Regions from separate parts of the Streptomyces sp. NPDC093510 genome, predicted to be linked through region 1. Evidence: riboswitches for the same ligand, from Rfam matches in the RefSeq annotation. Region 1 holds a riboswitch; each other region holds the start of a gene.

Region 1 (6,463 bases):
CTGCACCTGGATTCTGGACCGCCTGCCGTAACCCGGACTGCCTGCCGTAACCCGGAAAACAACCCGGAAAGTAACCCGGAAACGCCCGAGGGCGGCACCCCTTCGTGAGAAGGGGTGCCGCCCTCGGTACGTACGGGACAGTGATCAACCAGAGGTCGATCAGAAGTCCATGTCACCGCCCGGCATGCCGCCGCCGGCCGGGGCAGCGCCCGCCTTCTCCGGCTTGTCGGCGATGACGGCCTCGGTGGTGAGGAACAGCGCGGCGATGGAGGCGGCGTTCTGCAGGGCAGAGCGCGTCACCTTCGCCGGGTCGAGGATGCCCTCGGCGATCATGTCCACGTACTCACCGGTCGCGGCGTTCAGGCCGTGGCCGACGGTCAGGTTGCGCACCTTCTCGACGACGACACCACCCTCGAGGCCGGCGTTGACGGCGATCTGCTTCAGCGGGGCCTCGAGGGCCAGCTTCACAGCGGCGGCACCCGTGGCCTCGTCGCCCTCGAGCTCCAGCTTCTCGAACACCTGGGAGGCCTGCAGCAGGGCCACGCCACCACCGGCGACGATGCCCTCCTCGACGGCCGCCTTCGCGTTGCGAACGGCGTCCTCGATGCGGTGCTTGCGCTCCTTGAGCTCGACCTCGGTCGCGGCACCGGCCTTGATGACGGCCACGCCGCCCGCGAGCTTCGCCAGGCGCTCCTGGAGCTTCTCGCGGTCGTAGTCCGAGTCGCTGTTCTCGATCTCGGCGCGGATCTGGTTGACGCGGCCCTGGACCTGGTCGCTCTCACCGGAGCCGTCGACGATGGTCGTCTCGTCCTTGGTGATGACGACCTTGCGGGCGCGGCCGAGCAGGTCGAGACCGGCGTTCTCCAGCTTGAGGCCGACCTCCTCGGAGATGACGGTGCCACCGGTGAGGATGGCGATGTCGCCGAGCATGGCCTTGCGGCGGTCACCGAAGCCCGGGGCCTTGACGGCGACGGACTTGAAGGTGCCACGGATCTTGTTGACGACGAGCGTGGACAGCGCCTCGCCCTCGACGTCCTCCGCGATGATCAGCAGCGGCTTGCCCGACTGCATGACCTTCTCCAGCAGCGGAAGGAGGTCCTTCACGTTGGAGATCTTGGAGTTGACGATCAGGATGTACGGGTCGTCGAGCGACGCCTCCATACGCTCCATGTCGGTGGCGAAGTACGCCGAGATGTAGCCCTTGTCGAAGCGCATACCCTCGGTGAGCTCCAGCTCCAGACCGAAGGTCTGGGACTCCTCGACGGTGATGACGCCTTCCTTGCCGACCTTGTCCATCGCCTCGGCGATGAGCTCGCCGATCTGCGTGTCGGCGGCGGAGATGGAGGCCGTGGAAGCGATCTGCTCCTTGGTCTCGACATCCTTCGCCTGCTCGAGCAGGGCGCCGGAGACGGCCTCGACGGCCTTCTCGATGCCGCGCTTCAGAGCCATCGGGTTGGCGCCGGCGGCCACGTTGCGCAGACCCTCGCGCACCAGGGCCTGGGCCAGGACGGTCGCGGTCGTCGTGCCGTCACCGGCGACGTCGTCCGTCTTCTTCGCGACCTCCTTGACCAGCTCGGCGCCGATCTTCTCGTACGGGTCCTCGAGCTCGATCTCCTTGGCGATGGACACACCATCGTTGGTGATCGTGGGGGCGCCCCACTTCTTCTCGAGGACGACGTTGCGACCCTTGGGGCCCAGGGTCACCTTGACGGCGTCGGCGAGCTGGTTCATGCCGCGCTCGAGGCCGCGCCGTGCCTCCTCGTCGAACGCGATGATCTTGGCCATGTGAAGTGGTCCTCCCGGACGGGGTGGAAAAGCAAACGGACCGTGCTGGTGCCCGCGACGGACGGACTGCGTGCCGTGTGGTTCCTTGCCCCACTCGGCCTGCGGACCTCACCGACCCGATCCAAGTTCTGTCACTCTCACTGGGAGAGTGCTAAGCCCAATGATTAGCACTCGACCCCCACGAGTGCAAGGTGCTCCCGCCAGATCCGCCCGGCGCGCGGGAGCACGGACGCACATGAGGGGCTCGCCCCGAAGCACATGAGGGGCTCGCCCCGAAGCACACGAGGGCCCCCGGACGCACACGAGGGGCCCGTACCCCTGTCGGGATACGAGCCCCTCGCGCTACTTGCTTCGGTGGTCGATCGCGCCGAGCTAGACGGCGAGCTTGACCATGTCCGCCTGCGGACCCTTCTGGCCCTGCGAGATCTCGAACTCGACTCGCTGACCTTCTTCAAGGGTGCGGTAGCCGTCCATCTGGATCGCGCTGTAGTGGACGAAAACATCCGCACCACCGTCGACCGCGATGAAGCCGTACCCCTTCTCCGCGTTGAACCACTTGACGGTGCCCTGAGCCATGCCTAACTCCCCTATTACTGGCCCTTGCACAGGACCGCACTTCGCGGACCCGGGTCAGACCTCACCCCCCACTGATTGGGGGTGTGCGCCGGAACGCGTCGACCGCCGCTGAATGTATCTGTCCAACTGCCGTCTGCAACAGGTCAATCGGACGAGAATTCTGGGCACGCCCGAACGGTAATATGCGGAGAATTCGCCGGAATTCAGGGCAAGTCGGGCCAGGCAAAAGCGGCATAAGGCTCAAATGGGCAGCGCTCTTTGGCTACTTCTTGTCGGCTCCGGGCCGACTTCGTATATGCACTCGGCACTGACGGCGAAGCACGCTTCCCAACTGTACCGCGCTCAACCATGCAGAATTGCCCCCTCCGTTTCTCTCGCGGAGGGGGCAATTCAGATAACGCAGGGTGCTTGCGAAAAGATCAGCCGCCGGCGACGGCGGGAATGATCGAGACACCGGCGCCGTCCGGCGTGGCCGTCTCCAGGCCCTGCTCAAAACGGACGTCGTCGTCGTTCACGTACACGTTGACGAAGCGGCGCAGCTTGCCCTGGTCGTCCAGGACGCGGGCGGCGATGCCGGTGTGGTTCTTCTCCAGATCGGCGATGACCTCACCAAGATTCGCCCCCTCGGCGACGACCTCGGCCTTGCCACCGGTGTAGGTGCGCAGAATGGTGGGGATACGGACGTTGACGCTCATGGATTCACCTCGGTGATTGAGGGGGACGGTCAGGTGGCGCCCCTTCAGGGGCGCGGGGAACTGCGCGAGGACGGACCACGACCCGCGGTCGACAGCGGACCTCGGGCCCTACGGCGACTAGTCGGCGAGCCCCGCGGAGCGAAACGCTTCGAGACTGGGCTTGATCGTCGCCGTGGCCTGCGAAGTCTCAGCGACAGCGTCCAGCGTCTTCAGGCCGTCCCCGGTGTTGAGCACGACCGTGGTGAGGGCCGGGTCGAGGAGCCCCGCCTCGAAGAGCTTCTTCGTGACGCCCACCGTCACACCCCCCGCGGTCTCCGCGAAGATCCCTTCCGTGCGCGCGAGAATCTTGATCGCCTCGACGACCTGCTCGTCGTTCACATCCTCCACCGCACCACCCGTGCGGCGCGCGATGTCCAGCACGTACGGACCGTCCGCGGGGTTGCCGATGGCAAGCGACTTGGCGATGGTGTTCGGCTTCTGGGGGCGCACGACGTCGTGACCGGCCTTGAACGCGGCCGACACCGGGGAGCACCCCTCCGCCTGCGCGCCGAAGATCTTGTACGGCTTGTCCGCCACCAGGCCGAGCGCGATGAGCTCCTTCAGACCCTTGTCGATCTTCGTGAGCTGTGAGCCGGACGCGATCGGGATGACGAGCTGGTCGGGCAGCTCCCAGCCGAGCTGCTCGCAGATCTCGTACGCGAGGGTCTTGGAGCCCTCGCCGTAGTACGGCCGCAGGTTGACGTTGACGAAGCCCCAGCCCTCGCCCAGCGGGTCGCCGATGAGCTCGGAGCAGAAGCGGTTCACGTCGTCGTAGTTGCCCTCGATGCCGACGAGTTCACCGCCGTAGACCGCGGCCATGACGACCTTGCCCTGCTCCAGGTCGTGCGGGATGAACACGCAGGAGCGGAAGCCGGCGCGGGCGGCGGCGGCGCCCACGGCACCGGCCAGGTTGCCGGTGGAGGAGCAGGACAGCGTGGTGAAGCCGAAGGCGCGCGCGGCCTCGAGGGCCTGCGCGACGACGCGGTCCTTGAAGGAGTGCGTGGGGTTTCCGGAGTCGTCCTTGACGAACAACTTGCCCTGCTCGGCGCCGAGTTCGCGGGCGAGGTTGTCGGCCTTGACGAGCTGGGTCCAGCCGGGGTTCAGGTTCGGCTTGTCGGCCACGTCGGCGGGGACGGGGAGCAGCGGGGCGTAGCGCCAGATGTTGGCGGGTCCTGCCTCGATCTGCTTGCGGAGGGCTTCCGGGTCGCCGAGAGGCAGGTCGTACGCGACTTCGAGGGGGCCGAAACACTCGGCGCAGGCGAAGATCGGGCCGAGCGGGAACTTGGTGCCGCACTCACGGCAGGAGAGGCCGGAGGCGGGCCCGAGGTCGACGGAAGGGGTGGTGCTTTCGGTGGCGACAGTCTGCACAGCCATGGAGGCGAGGCCCTTTCTCCTCATCTTCCTCGCGACGCATCTCGCCGCGAGACGGAATTGGCACCTTCCCCACCGTGACCTCGCGGTCGGCGGGAGGGTTGCCGGGGCTTCAACGGGCCGTTTCCCTCTGCCCCTCTGGATGAGCGGTTTTCGATTATGGGTTTCAGTTGTCGATCTCAACGCGGCGGTGACCCCGACATGCGATGGTCACCGGCGTTGTTCAAGACTGTAACCGAAGCCCCGGACCCTTGAGATAGTCGTCCGAACCGCGAGATGGGTCACATCGAACACCTATGGGAGGACCGCGACCGTGCTGGAAGAGGTCGAGCGCTGGCTCAGCAGGCGTTCCTGGTCCGTCGACGACCGGCCGACGGCCCGGCTGACCGACGCCAAGCGCGCCTGCGGCGCCTCGGTGAGCGTCGTGCTGCCCGCACTCGACGAGGAGGGGACGGTCGGCGAGATCGTCGCCGAGATACGCCGCGAGCTGATGGAGAAGGTTCCGCTGGTCGACGAGCTCGTGGTGATCGACTCCGGGTCCACGGACCGCACGGCCGAGGTCGCGGCGGCCGCGGGCGCCAAGGTCGTCCGCAGGGACGAGATCCTGCCACGCATACCGGCCGTTCCGGGCAAGGGCGAGGTGCTGTGGCGCTCGCTGCTCGTGACGAGCGGTGACATCGTCGCGTTCGTCGACGCCGACCTGCGGGAGTTCTCCGCGGACTTCGTCTCGGGGATCGTGGGCCCGCTGCTCACCGACCCGGACGTGGCCTTCGTGAAGGCGATGTACGACCGGCCGCTGGGTGAGGCTGCCGGGCAGGGCGGCCGGGTGACGGAGCTGATGGCGCGGCCGCTGCTGAACATGCACTGGCCGCAGCTGGCGGGGTTCGTCCAGCCGCTCGGCGGCGAGTACGCGGCCCGCAGGTCGCTCCTGGAGCGGCTGCCGTTCCCCGTCGGGTACGGCGTGGAGCTCGGCCTGCTCGTCGACGCGCTGCACACGGTGGGCCTGGACGCGCTGGCGCAGGTGGACGTGGGGGTGCGCAAGCACCGGCACCAGGACGGGCAGGCGCTGGGGCGGATGGCGGCGGCGATCTACCGGACCGCACAGCTGCGGCTCGCCCGCGGCCACCTCGTACGCCCCGAGCTCACGCAGTTCGAGAGGGGCGAGGACGGGTTCGTGCCGCGGACGTACGCCGTCGACACGGAGGAGCGGCCGCCCATGAGCGGCGTCGCCGAGTACGCGCACCGCCGCGTGGCGTGACCGGTCCCGGCCAGGCGGAGTCCGGCCGTACGTTTGCCCGGCCCCGGGACGGGCTACGTTTTGCCACATGGTCTCCGAGCACGGTTCGTCAGCAGCGCAGGTACTCGTCGCGTCCAACCGCGGCCCCGTCTCGTACACCGTGGAGGAGGACGGGCGGCTGACCGCCAGGCGCGGCGGCGGTGGCCTGGTCTCCGGGCTCAGCGCCATCGGTGACGAGGCCGACGCCCTGTGGGTGTGCGCGGCGCTCGGCGACGGCGACCGCGAGGCGGTGCGGCGCGGCGTCGGGGAACCGGGCGTACGGATGCTGGACATCGACGCGGCCGTCCACGCGGACGCGTACAACGGCATCGCGAACTCGGTGCTGTGGTTCGTCCACCACCTGCTCTACCAGACGCCGCTGGAACCGGCCTTCGGGCCGGAGTTCCGTGCACAGTGGGCGGCGTACGAGACGTACAACCGGGCGTTCGCCGAGGCGCTCGCCCAGGAGGCGGGGCCGGGGGCCGCGGTCCTCGTGCAGGACTACCACCTGGCGCTGGTGCCTGGCATGCTGCGGGAGCTCCGCGACGACGTGCGCATCGGCCACTTCTCGCACACGCCGTGGGCGCCCGCCGACTACTTCCGGATGCTGCCGGACGACGTGGCCGAGCAGCTGCTGCGCGGGATGCTCGGCGCCGACCGGCTCGGGTTCCTCACCGGGCGGTGGGCGGACGCGTTCACCGAGTGCTGTGTGCGGATCGTC
Region 2 (6,463 bases), on a different contig from region 1:
CAGGGTCCCGAAGGGCGTCAAGACATCCGGATGACGCGGCCTGAACATCAAGTGACCGCCCGGCGCGCCGCTTTGACAGAACGGGGCCGCAAAAGGTCCGCGAAGTGACCTGGAGCCGGAAGAGGCGGCTCTACACTGTCCGCCGAGCGTCACCGTCAACTCCCTTGAACCCTGCCGCTCTTGACAGCTCGGCCCGTGCAGCCCGTTCAACCTCCCCCCTTTTCTCCCCTGACAGAGGTCTCATGCCCATGCCGTCAGGCCGCCCGGTGTACCACCCGGCAGGCCACGACGAAGCGCTGCGCGCGGTACTCCGGGACCTCAGGGCCGGCCGGTGGGCCTCCACGCGCAACCTGCTGACCGAGACACCGGACTGGGGGCTGTGGACTCAGCGCACACAGATCCTGGGGGCCGCCGTCGCCGGTTCCGACGTGGTGCGGGCCTGGCGCACGGAGGAACCGCGCAGCGCGTCGGCCGCCGTCCTGCACACCCGCGTTCTGGTAGAGCGGGCCCTGCGCGCGCACCGCACGGGGCACCGGCGGACCAACGACCTGTGGCGCGAGGCGGTCGCGGCCTGCGCCGACGCCTCGGCCATGTCGCCCGAGGACCCCGTGCCGTGGATCTGCCTCCTCACCCTGGCCCGGCTGGACGTGGGGCAGCGGTGGGACGAGCACCGGGTGGCGCCGCCGGAGCCGATGCTCTTCCCCGGCCCCTGGCAGCTGCTCGCCGAGGCCGACAAGCGGGATCCGGGCAACCGCGAGGCGTACCACCGGATGCTGCAGTTCGCGTACGGGCGGCGTTCGGAGGGCCCGCTCACCGAGGCGTACGACTTCGTGCGGTGGGCGTCGGCCTCGGCGCCCGCGGGCTCCGCGCTGCACCTGCTGCCGCTGTACGTGCGGGTCGAGCGGTACCGCAGGGAGTCGGGGCAGGAGCACGCCCTCGATCCGCACCGGGTCTCCGGGGACGCCACGCGCACCGCGCTGATCGCCCTGCAAATGTGGTTCGACCACGCCGCGCTCGCCACGACCTCGCTCCTCGACCTCAACCACCTGGCGCACGCGCTGTGGGGCGCCCATCAGTTCCACGACGCGTCACGGGTCTTCCAGGCCCTCGACCCGTTCTTCACGACCGTGCCGTGGACGTACCGCACCCACTCCCCCGGCGACGCCGATGCCGCCGCCGAGGTCTTCGTCCAGGCCCGCGCCCGCTGCTCCGGCGCCTCCCGCGGCCTGGGCTGAGCCCGCCGGCCCCCGCCCCCTCACCGCCGTCCCCCCACCGGAGGTCCAGTCGTGTCCCGCCCCACCTGGCCGTCGAGCTCCATCCACGAGGCGGAGCGCCTCAAGGAGCTTGGCTACCCTGTCGGAGGAGACGTCCAACGAGCCGTGGAACCTGGGCCACTGGAGCAGGCCGATCGGCTGGGTCGCCGTGGTCTGGGTGGCGTTCGTGACGGTGCTGTGCTGTCTTCCGCAGGTTTCGCCGGTGACCGTCAGCTCGATGAACCGTTCGTCGCGCGCCGGTCGTACAGCACGCCGCAGGCGTACGGCTCCGACCGCGAGCAGGCCGAGGTCGACCGCCTTACGCGGGGCGGTCGTTGAGGATCTTCTGGAAGAGCCGGTGGTCGCGCCAGGCACCGTTGATGAACAGGTAGCCCGGCGCGATCCCGTACTCCTCGAAACCGCACTTCGCGAGCACGCGCTGCGACGCGGTGTTGTGCAGCAGCGTGCCCGCCTCGACGCGGTGCAGGCCGAGTTGGCCGTCCGCCGCCTCGCAGACGTGCCGCGCGGCGGCGGAGGCGAGCCCACGGCCCACGTGCTCCGCGTCGATCCAGTAGCCGAGGTTCGCGCTGCGGACCGGGCCCAGCACGATGTTGGACAGGGCGGCGTGACCGATGATCTCGCCCGCGCTCACGAGCACCCAGTGCGCGGACCGGCCCTCGCGGCCCTCCGCCAGCTGCGCCATGACCCGCTCGGCCTGGCCCTCCGTGGTGAAGAAGGCCGCGGTCCTGGCCGGGTCCCAGGGCGCCAGATGGGCGCGATTGCGCCGGTGGGCGCGGGCGAGTGCCTCCGCGTCGTCGAGTACGACGGGCCGGATGAGGACGTCTTTCGTGAGAGCGACCACTCCACTGATCATCAGCCCAGCCTACGACGGCGTCAGCGGCCGCCGGCGACCCTCAGCACCGTGCCGGTCGCGTACGAGGCGTCGTCCGAGAGCAGCCAGGCGACGGCCGCCGCGATCTCCGACGGCCGGCCGGAGCGTCCCATGGGGATGCCCGACGCGAGCTTCGCGGGGCGCTCCGGGTCGGCGTGGAACTCGGTCCAGATGACGCCGGGGGCAACGGCGTTGACCCGGATGCCGTCCCCGGCGACCTCCTTGGACAGGCCGACCGTCAACGTGTCGACGGCGCCCTTGGCGGCCGCGTAGTGGACGTACTCGCCGGGTGCGCCGAGGGTCGCCGCGGCGGACGAGAGGTTCACGATCGCGCCGCCGCCCGCGGCCTTCATGTCCCGCACCGCGCGCCGGGCGCAGAGCAGATACCCGAGTACGTTCACATCGAGTGCCCGGCGCATGCCCGCCACGTCGGCGTCGGCGAGAGGACCGACGGGGCCGCTCACCCCGGCGTTGTTGACCAGGCCTGTAACCGGGCCGAGCTCGGCGGCGGCGGTGTCGAAGAGGCGGTCGACGTCGGCCTCGTCGGCGGTGTCGACCCGGACGGTGACGCAGCGGCGGCCGGCGGCGCGGACCGCCTCGGCGGCCTCTTCCGCGGCCGTCGCGTTCGAGTGGTAGCCGATGACGACGTCGTGGCCGTCCTCGGCGAGACGGGCGCTGACAGCTGCGCCGATACCGCGACTGCCGCCGGTGACGACGGTGACGGGGTGGTGTTGCACGGTGGACCTCCGACTCGGGGTGGCTGACTGTCGCGCCCGCCCGGACGCGGGGATCGCCCGCGTCCGGAACACGTCGTCATCCTACGAAGCGGTGATCTTCGTCAGGGGGCCACCTTCACGGGGGTGGTGCCCACGGTGCCGCGCCGCAGCCTCAGCACGTTCCGGCGGGGCTGCCACTGTGCCGGGCCCCCGTGCTCCCGCAGCAGGGCGCGCAGCCGCTCCGGGTCGCGCGTCCACAGGGCCGAGGGCACGCCCCTGGTCGGGCCGAGCACGTGCAGATCGATCCGGCCGTCGTCCGAGACGTCGTACGCGGACAGGAGCACGTCGATCGAGGTGAGGGTGTCGTGCGGGTGCGTCATGGTGCGCCTCCGGAGTCGTGGACCCCGGTGTCGCCGACCCCGGTGATCCGCCGTTCCCCGTGCACGTCGCACGGGGCGGGTCGTCACCCGGGGCACCCGCGACGGAGCGGGGTGCCGTCCAGCGAGCCGGGGCTTGACGCTGGAACTCGTGACCCGGTCCGACCGTAACACGGCGCCTCTGCGGCCGGTCCGGGGCTACCGGCTCCCCTCCGGGACGACGGCGTCCTCGGGAGCGGCCGCCTCCGCGGGCAGGCTGTCCATGAAGGAGCTGACCGAGAAGACCGCGTTGCCGGGGCCCGCCGGGCCGTATCCGGGCGGCGAGCTGAGGCCGTTGGCCTCCATCGTCGCGCGGTAGGCCTCCAGGAGCCGCACGTGGTACTCCAGCGGCGCACCCTGCGGGTTCGCCTTGCCGAGGGGGGTCGTGGGCTCAGGGCACCAGGTGGTGAAGCGGGGCGTGATGCCGCGCGACATGAAGTACTGCAGGCCCTCGACGGTGGAGTCGATGGCCTCGTCGACCGTCTTGAAGCCGAACGGCTCGGCCATCTCGACACCCGCGACGAAGTTCGGGATCACGTTGCGCGGCCCGAACACCTCGGCGGAGTCCAGGATGCGGCGGTGCCACTCGTCGCGGCCGACGTAGCGCTCCTTGCCGGGGCAGTACCGCTCGAAGAGGTACGGGTCCCACACCTCGTAGTTGGGGTGGTAGATCCGTACGCCGTAGTCGTGGAAGCGCTGCACGTCCGCCTTCGGCAGGGCCTGCGCGACGACCTTGCCGATCCAGCGGCCCGGGAAGCGCTCCTCGATGGCCTTCGCGTACTGCCCGTAGAAGTCGGCCTCGTCCTTGCCCTGGAGCTGCGTGGTGATGGCGCCGCCGGTGAGCGTGTACGCGGTGGACGACTTGTTCGTGTCGTACTTGTCGATGATGGCGAGGGCTTCGAGGACCTCGTCCATCGGCTTCACGCCCGTGTAGGGGCGACCCGCCGCCTTCTGCTGGCGCCAGTTGTGGTTGATGTCGCAGTACTGGCACTCCTCCTTGGCGCCGAAGTACTGGCAGACCCGGAAGACCGTCAGATAGATGAGGTAGCCCCACTGGATGGTGGGCGCGACCTCCATCACCGACTTGCCGTTCTCCAGCGTGTGCCGGTAATAGTCCGGCATCGGGGGCAGGCCGACGTCGGAGATCCGCACGCCGTCCAGGTAGAGGCCGAGCACGCCGTTGTCGTCGGCGGCCACACGGTAGGGCGAGGACGGGTTCACACGCACCGAGACGACGGTGCGGCGCAGCTCGTACGGGCCGCCGGTGAGGACGATCTCCTCCGGCGGGCGGCGCAGCGCGGCGGCGCCCAGCTCGGGGAGCGTGCCGTGGTCGAAGGAGAAGATGAAGTACGACTTCGGCTTGACGTCGCCGCCTTCGTTGTCGCTCAGCGCGGACTCGTCGAAGGCGATGCCGCCGCGCAGCAGATCCTCCTTGATCACGGCTTCCCGCGGCACGTGCGGGAACCGCTCCATGAGTGACTCGATGAGCTGGGTACGGCTCTCGCTGCGGCTTGGCATGTGCCGGGCACCTCGGATCCTGTCGATCGATCTGTTCAGACCACGCTAATACCCTGCGGATGCTTTCCGGATCCGACTCCGGTCGCAGCGCGCATCCGCCGCAGGTCTATCCTGCGGGCCCGGCCGGGCGGTCCGGGTACGATCTGCGGCATGCCGCCCGCCGACCCCCACATACCCGCCCCGAAGTGCGGAAACGGGTCACACACGACCGCCTCCCGAACTAGAATGAACAATCCCGAAGCGGGCAGCGGGCAGCGGGCAGCGGGCAGCGGGCAGCGGGCAGCGGGCAGCGGGCAGCGGGCAGCGGGCAGCGGGCAGCGGGCAGCGGGCAGCGGGCCCGAGGGATCTGGTCGCGTGCGGCACGTCCTTTTCGCCGCACGGTCGGCGACCGCCCTGCACCGGCTCCTCGACGTCCTCCCCGTCTTCGCCGGTGACGACCGCGTCCGCCGCCGCTTCACCCTCGTCCCCGGCTCCGACTTCGGCACCGACGCCCTCCGGGCGGTCGAGCGGGCAGGCGGCCGCACCATCCCGTGGGCCGAGGCCCTCGCCCGCCCCCACGACCTGATCCTGGCCGCCAGCCCCAAGGGGGGCCTCGACGGGCTCCGCGGCCCGTGTGTCCTGCTGCCGCACGGAGCGGGCTACAACAAGGCCCTCAGGGAGGAGGAAGGCTCCGGCGACTCCGCGTCCGGCATGGACCCCGCCCTCCTGATGCCGGGCGGGCACCCCTTGGCCCGCCTCCACGCGCTGGCCCACCCCTCCCAGGTCGCCCGCCTCGCCGCCGAGTGCCCGCCCGCCGCGGCGCGCGCCACCGTCACCGGAGACCCCACGCTCGACCGCGTCCTCGCCTCCCTCCCGCTGCGCGAGCGCTACCGGGCCGCCCTGCGCACCCATGGCCGCAAACTCGTCGTCCTCACCTCCACGTGGGGCCCGCACTCCCTGATCCGGCGCCACCCCGGGCTCCCCGCCCGCCTGGCCGCCGAACTGCCCCACGACACGTACCAGTTGGGGCTCGTCCTGCATCCCAACGAGCACAGCAGGACCGGGGAGTTCGACCTCGCGCAGGACCTCGCGCCCGCTCTCGACGCGGGCCTGGTCCTGGCCCGTCCCGACGAGGAGTGGGCCGCCCTGCTCATCGCCGCCGACACGGTCGTCACCGACCACGGCTCGGCCGCGCTGTACGCGGCGGCGGCGCGTGACGTTCCGGTGCTCGCCTCGGGCGACGGGGGCGGCGAGCTGATCGCGGGCACCCCGATGGCCGAACTCCTCGCCCACGTACCGGTGTTGTGCCCGCTGGACGGGACGACCACGACCGATCTGGAACGCGCCGTCGCCGCGTATGTGCCCGGCACCTCGGCCGCGCTCGCCGAGCGGGCGTTCGCCGAGCGCGGTGCCGCCGTGCACCGTCTGCGCGAGGAGCTGTACCGCCTCCTCGGCCTCACTCCCCGGGGCACCCCCGCCGAGCCGCGTCTCCTGCCGGACCCCGCGCCACCCGCCCGCGCCCTCGCGGCCTTCGCCGTGCAGGTCGACCTGCACGGCCCGCACCTGCACGTCGAGCGGCGGCCCGCCCGCTCCGACGCGCCCGCCCACCACCTGGCGGCCGAGTACGGCAGGGCGTCGGACACCCAGTCGCAGAGCGCGGGCCTCCTGTTCCGCCGCGCCGGGCCCGCC
Region 3 (6,463 bases), on a different contig from region 1:
CGCTGATCTTCCTCGCCGGCATGTTCGTGCACATGATGCGCGTGTTCTTCACGGGTGCGTTCCGCAAGCCGCGTGAGGTCAACTGGCTCTTCGGCTTCCTGCTGTTCTTCCTGGGCATGTTCACCGGTTTCACCGGCTACTCGCTCCCGGACGACCTGCTCTCCGGCACCGGTGTCCGCTTCATGCAGGGCGCCATCCTGGCGGTGCCGGTCATCGGTACCTACCTGTCGATGTTCCTGTTCGGCGGGGAGTTCCCCGGCGGCGACTTCGTGGCGCGGTTCTACTCGGTGCACATCCTGCTGCTGCCGGGCATCATGCTCGGCCTGATGGTGGCGCACCTGATCCTGGTCTTCTACCACAAGCACACGCAGTTCGCGGGCCCCGGAAAGACCAACAAGAACGTCGTCGGCATGCCGCTGCTGCCGGTCTACATGGCCAAGGCCGGAGGCTTCTTCTTCCTGGTCTTCGGTGTCATCGCGGTCATCGCGGCGGTCGCCTCGATCAACCCGATCTGGGCCATCGGCCCGTACCGCCCGGACCAGGTGTCCACCGGCGCCCAGCCCGACTGGTACATGGGCTTCGCCGAGGGTCTGATCCGTGTGATGCCGGGCTGGGAGATCAACCTCTGGGGTCACACGCTCGTCCTGGGCGTGTTCATCCCGCTGATGATCTTCCCGCTGGTCCTCGCCGCGATCGCGGTCTACCCGTTCATCGAGTCGTGGGTCACCGGCGACAAGCGCGAGCACCACATCCTGGACCGCCCGCGCAACGCACCGACCCGTACGGCCTTCGGTGTCGCGTGGATCACGGCGTACATGATCATGCTGGTCGGTGGTGGCAACGACCTGTGGGCCACCCACTTCCACCTGTCGCTGAACGCGATCACCTGGTTCGTCCGGATCGGCTTCTTCGTCGGACCGGTCATCGCCTTCATCGTCACCAAGCGGATCTGCCTGGGTCTCCAGCGGCGCGACAGGGACAAGGTGCTGCACGGCCGCGAGTCGGGCATCATCAAGCGCCTGCCGCACGGCGAGTTCATCGAGGTCCACGAGCCGCTCGGCAAGGACCAGCTGCACACGCTGACCGCGCACGAGCAGTACAAGCCGCTCGAACTCGGCCCGAAGGTCGACGAGAACGGTGTCGAGCGCAAGGTGTCCGGTTCGCAGAAGCTCCGGGCCAAGCTCTCCAAGGGCTACTACGGGGAGGACAGCCAGATCCCCAAGCCCACCGCCGAGGAGTACAAGGAGATCACGAGCGGCCACGGCCACCACTGATCACCTGATTGACCTCCCCCACTCTCGGCTTCGCTCGAGCGGGGGACGCCCATGGTCGCCACGGCAAGAGCCCCGTCCATTGCATGGACGGGGCTCTTTGCCGTCCCCGGGGGCTGGATAGGGTGGTCCCACCCCGCATTCCCGGGGTGTTCTCCACATACGCATGAGCAGACGAAGACCAGGAGCGGCTATGAACGCTGTGACCCCCGCAGGAGGCGACACCGCGGCGGACCGTTCCTGGCCCGTCGTACTGAACGGCCTGCTCGAAGGCCGTGACCAGAGCGCCGACGACACGGCCTGGGCCATGGACCGCATCATGCGGGGCGAGGCCACCGACGCGCAGATCGCGGGCTTCGTGGTCGCGCTGCGCGCCAAGGGCGAGACCGTCGAGGAGATCTCCGGTCTGGTCCGCGCGATGTACGCGCACGCCAACGTCATCGACGTACCGGGCCCCAGCGTCGACATCGTGGGCACGGGCGGCGACGGCGCCAAGACCGTCAACATCTCGACCATGTCCGCGATCGTCGTCGCGGGAGCGGGCGCGAAGGTCGTCAAGCACGGCAACCGCGCCGCCTCCAGCGCGTCCGGCGCCTCCGACGTGCTGGAGAAGCTCGGCGTCAACCTCGACCTCACCCCGCAGCGGGTCGTCGAGGTCGCGGACGAGGCCGGCATCACGTTCTGCTTCGCCGTGAAGTTCCACCCCGCGCTGCGGCACGCCGGCGCCGCGCGCAGCCAGCTGGGCATCCGGACCGTCTTCAACCTCCTCGGCCCGCTCACCAATCCGGCCAAGGTGCGGGCCCAGGCGGTCGGGGTCGCCGACCCGCGGATGGCGCCCATCGTGGCGGGCGTCTTCGCCGAGCGGGGCCACTCGTCCCTCGTCTTCCGCGGCGACGACGGGCTCGACGAGCTGACGACGACGTCCACGTCCCGCGTCTGGGTGGTGCGGGACGGCGCCGTGCGCGAGGAGGCCTTCGACCCCCGCGACGTCGGGATCGACCTGGTGCCCGTCGAGGCGCTGCGGGGCGCCGACGCCTCGTACAACGCGGAGGTGGCGCTGCGGCTCCTCGACGGGGAGGGCGGGCCGGTGCGGGACGCGGTGCTGCTCAACTCGGCGGCCGCGCTGGTCGCCCTCGCCCCCACCGACGCGCCGCTGGCGGAGCAGATCCGGGCCGGTATGGCACGGGCGGCGCAGGCGATCGACTCCGGGGCCGCGAAGAAGTCCCTGGAGCGCTGGGTGGCCGCCAGCAACCGCTGAGGGGCTCCCTCGGGCCCGACGATGTGACGCAAGGCGCAGTCCGGATTCTGGACTGCGCCTTGCGCGTCGAAGATCGTGTGGCAGGATGCTGCACAGGTCATGAGTGACAGCGACTACGGCCCCGGCCCGCTGTCCGGCAACCCTCCGTCCGTGGCGGGGTGCCCCGGGTGAAGACCAGGTCGTACGCAGCAAGGCGTATGGCAAGCGCGGACCCCTCGCACTCTTTCGAGTTGACACAGCCCAGGGGTCCTGGTCATCGAGGGAGCAGTCTCGTGAGCAAGCGAATGTGACAGGGCTTTCACGCCCCGCCTCCGCACACCCTTTTGCACTCTTCTCCCGCGCCGTCGACGTAGCTCGGACACAGCTCCGACGCAGCTCCGGCGCGGTGAATTCACCTGCCTCTCACGGGAGTTCGCCATGTCTGTTTCCGCCGTCGCCGTCGACGCCTCCGTCTGTGCCCCGCTGCCGGTCCTCGGCAGGGACGTCACCGTTCCGCTGGTCACCGGCGGCGAGGTGAGCTACGCCGCGCTCGACTACGCGGCGAGCGCACCCGCGCTGCAGCGGGTGTGGGACGACGTGGCGGCGTACGCGCCGTACTACGGCAGCGTGCACCGCGGCGCCGGGTACCTGTCGCAGCTCTCCACCGACCTGTTCGAGAACAGCCGGGTCGCCGTCGCCGAGTTCCTCGGCTGCCGCGAGGACGACCAGGTCGTCTTCACCCGCTCCACCACCGACTCCCTGAACCTGCTGGCCGCGGCCCTGCCCGCCGACTGCCAGGTCTTCGTCTTCGAGACCGAGCACCACGCCTCGCTCCTGCCGTGGCGCGACGCCCGGGTGACCTACCTGAACGCGCCGCGCACCCCCGACGAGGCCGTCCAGACCCTGGAGCGCGCACTGGCCGACCGCGACCCCTACGGGCCCGCCCTGGTGTGCGTGACCGGTGCCTCCAACGTCACCGGCGAGCTGTGGCCGGTGCGGGAGCTGGCCGCCGCCGCGCACGCCCACGGCGCCCGGATCGTCCTCGACGCCGCGCAGCTCGCGCCCCACCACCCGGTCTCCGTCGCTGAGTTGGACGTCGACTGGGTCGCCTTCTCCGGACACAAGCTGTACGCGCCCTTCGGCTCGGGCGTCCTCGCGGGCCGCTCCGACTGGCTGCGGGAGGCCGAGCCGTACCTCGCGGGCGGCGGCGCCTCGCGCAAGGTCGCACGGCGTGCGGACGGCGGAGTGGACGTGGAGTGGCACGACACCGCGGCCCGCCACGAGGCGGGTTCGCCGAACGTCATCGGCGTCTACTCGATCGCCTCCGCCTGCAAGGCGCTCACCGAGGCGGGCTTCGACGAACTCGTCGCCAGGGAGCAGTACTTGATCGGCAAGGTGCGCGAGGGGCTCGCCGAGGTGCCCGCCGTGCGCGTGCTCTCGCTCTTCGGGGACGACGCGCCGCGCGTGGGTGTCATCTCCTTCGTCGTGGACGGCTGGAACAGCTCGCACTTCGCCGCCGCGCTCTCCGCCGAGTACGGCATCGGCGTACGGGACGGCCTGTTCTGCGCCCACCCGCTGGTGCGCACCCTCCTCGGCAGCGAGCCCGACGAGCCCGGCGAGTGCGGCGCCCCCGAGGCCGCGCCGGGCGAGAGGTCGCTGAACGCCATCCGGGTGAGTTTCGGCGCGGGCACCCCGGACGAGCACGTCGAGCGCTTCGTGCGTGCCGTCAAGGAGCTGGTGGCGGACGGCGCGCGGTGGAACTACCGCACGGAGGACGGGCGTTGCGTGCCGGACACCAGCGCCGCCGCCTGAGCCGCCGCCTGCCCCGCGGTCGGCCGGCCGCCCGGCAGCCGTGACCCGAGCTGGATCATCCGCAGGGCCCGTTCCGTCGCGTCGGTGAGGAACTCGTCGCCCCGGCCGAGCGCCTCCGTCAGCGAGACCGGGGCGGGCAGGATCGAGCTGTACGCGTCCACGCCCAGCGCGCGGACGGTGTGCGCGCCGTCCCCGATCGTGCCCGCGAGCACCAGGACCGGGCGGCCGGACCGCTTCGCGCGGCGGGCCACCTCGGCGGGGACCTTGCCGCGCGGAGTCTGGTGGTCCAGGGCGCCCTCCGCGGTGATGACCAGGTCGGCGCGGGCGAGCCGTTCGTCGAGGTCGAGCCGTTCGAGCAGGACGTCGAAGCGGGGGAGCAGCGCGGCGCCGAGGGCGGCGAGCCCGGCGCCGAGGCCGCCCGACGCGCCCGTGCCGGGTCCGCCGAAGAGGTCGGACCGTACGCGCAGGTCCCTGGTGAGGATGTGCGCCCAGTGTTCCAGGGCGGCCGCCAGCCGTTCGGCCTGCTGGGGTGTCGCGCCCTTCTGGGGGCCGAAGACGCGGGCCACGCCGCGCTCGCCGCACAGGACGTTGAAGGGGTTGCAGGCGACGCGGATCTCGGTGTTCCCGATGCGCGGATCGAGGCCGGTCGGGTCGATCCGGCTCAACCGCGTCAACTCGCGCCCGCCGAAGGGGAGTTCCCAGCCGTCCGCGTCCAGGAGGCGGGCGCCGAGGGCTTGCAGGGCGCCCGCGCCGCCGTCCGACGTGCCCGAGTCGCCGCAGCCGACCAGGATGCGGCGGGCGCCCGCGTCGAGGGCGGCACGGATCAGCTCGCCGACGCCGTACGTCGTGGTGGCGCCCGGGTCCCGCAGATCGCGGGGCACCAGCGAGAGGCCCGCGACGGCCGCCATCTCGACGACCGCCGTGCCGTCGGGCAGCAGGGCGAAGTGCGTGCCGATCGGCTGGCCGACGGGCCCGGTGGCGGGCAGGGCGACGAGGCGGCCGCCGCCCGCCGCGGCCAGCGCGCGGGCCGTGCCCTCACCGCCGTCCACCAGCGGGATCAGATCGGTCTCGGCGTGCGGTACGACGCGGCGTACACCCGCGGCGATGGCATCGGCCACGGAGCTCGCGGACAGGGACTCCTTGAAGCCGCTGGGGGCGATGGCGAAACGGGTCAGCATGACGGTCTCCCGGTGGTTCAGGGGTGGGGTTCAGCGGACGGGGACGCCGAGCAGCGGCCAGAGCGTCACGGCGAAGAGCAGGACGAGCGCGGCGGTCAGCGGTGCCAGGACCGCGGAGAGGCGCAGCAGGTCGCGCGGGGTGTAGGTGGGGGTGTCCGGGATCTCGGCGAAGAGGGTGACGGGCTTCGCGGAGGCGGGCAGCGTGTGGCAGAAGCCGGCGGCCGCGGTGGAGGCGAGCGCGGCGGCGACCGGGTTGACGCCCGCGCCGGCGGCCGCCGCGACGACCAGCGGGACCAGCACCGATGAGCGTGCCGAGCGGGACTGCAGGACGAGGTGGGCGGCCGTGCTGACCGCGACGACCACGGTGAGGAACAGCCACGGGGACAGGTCCAGGGGCAGCCCCGACACCAGCCACTTCGCCGCCCCTGAGTCGGCGAGCGCGACGCCCATCGCCATCGTCGCCGCCATGAACAGGAGCAGCGACCAGGGGACCGTCTTGAGGGCGTCCTTGAGGCCGACGGTGCCGAGGGCGGGGGAGGCGGCCACGACCGCGCCGATCAGCGCGACGACGGCGGGCGGCACCTGGTGCAGCGGCTCGCTGCACCACAGGGCCACGACGGTGGCGAGCAGCAGGGCGCAGCGCGTCTCGGCCGGTTCCCAGGGGCCGGTGACGGGCTGCTCGCTGTGCTCCTGGAGCTGGTCGAGGGTGATGCGGACCGGGCCGCGGCGGTCCGCGCGCCGCGTGGTCGTCAACAACACCGCCTCCGCCGCCAGATGGGATGACATCAGGGCGAGGGGCAGGCCGAGCAGCAGCCACTGCGTGAAGCCGATCCGTTCGCCGGTCGCCTCCCACAGGACCGACACGGTGATCAAATGTGCTCCCGCGCCGATCAGGGTCGCGACCGCGGAGAGAAGAATGACGGTCGGAAAGAGCAGCGCGAGCATCACGACCAGTCGCTTCCGGT

The links. Region 1 has a riboswitch for S-adenosylmethionine ahead of thrC (threonine synthase). Riboswitches for the same ligand answer to the same signal wherever they lie in the genome.
Region 2: another riboswitch for S-adenosylmethionine. It lies ahead of AB0N81_RS13200 (hypothetical protein); the one in region 1 lies ahead of thrC (threonine synthase).
Region 3: another riboswitch for S-adenosylmethionine. It lies ahead of AB0N81_RS07085 (aminotransferase class V-fold PLP-dependent enzyme); the one in region 1 lies ahead of thrC (threonine synthase).

What each region holds. Positions count from the first base shown of each region.
Region 1 is NZ_JBFBEE010000002.1:180,818-187,280, reverse strand. Features, by position in the region: gene AB0N81_RS03210 (hypothetical protein) at 1-31, shown strand, start outside; gene groL (chaperonin GroEL) at 160-1,785, opposite strand; gene AB0N81_RS03200 (cold-shock protein) at 2,158-2,361, opposite strand; gene AB0N81_RS03195 (MoaD/ThiS family protein) at 2,781-3,056, opposite strand; gene thrC (threonine synthase) at 3,174-4,493, opposite strand; SAM riboswitch class I at 4,487-4,615, opposite strand; gene AB0N81_RS03185 (glucosyl-3-phosphoglycerate synthase) at 4,780-5,724, shown strand; gene AB0N81_RS03180 (trehalose-6-phosphate synthase) at 5,792-6,463, shown strand, end outside.
Region 2 is NZ_JBFBEE010000007.1:49,546-56,008, forward strand. Features, by position in the region: gene AB0N81_RS13180 (hypothetical protein) at 249-1,235, shown strand; partial or broken gene AB0N81_RS13185 (amino acid permease) at 1,378-1,592, shown strand; gene AB0N81_RS13190 (GNAT family protein) at 1,573-2,127, opposite strand; gene AB0N81_RS13195 (SDR family oxidoreductase) at 2,148-2,882, opposite strand; gene AB0N81_RS13200 (hypothetical protein) at 2,984-3,241, opposite strand; SAM riboswitch class IV at 3,286-3,395, opposite strand; gene AB0N81_RS13205 (radical SAM protein) at 3,437-4,795, opposite strand; gene AB0N81_RS13210 (translation initiation factor 2) at 5,021-6,463, shown strand, end outside.
Region 3 is NZ_JBFBEE010000004.1:5,644-12,106, forward strand. Features, by position in the region: gene AB0N81_RS07075 (cytochrome bc complex cytochrome b subunit) at 1-1,274, shown strand, start outside; gene trpD (anthranilate phosphoribosyltransferase) at 1,465-2,529, shown strand; SAM riboswitch class IV at 2,625-2,742, shown strand; gene AB0N81_RS07085 (aminotransferase class V-fold PLP-dependent enzyme) at 2,947-4,320, shown strand; gene AB0N81_RS07090 (glycerate kinase) at 4,269-5,498, opposite strand; gene AB0N81_RS07095 (SLC13 family permease) at 5,529-6,463, opposite strand, start outside.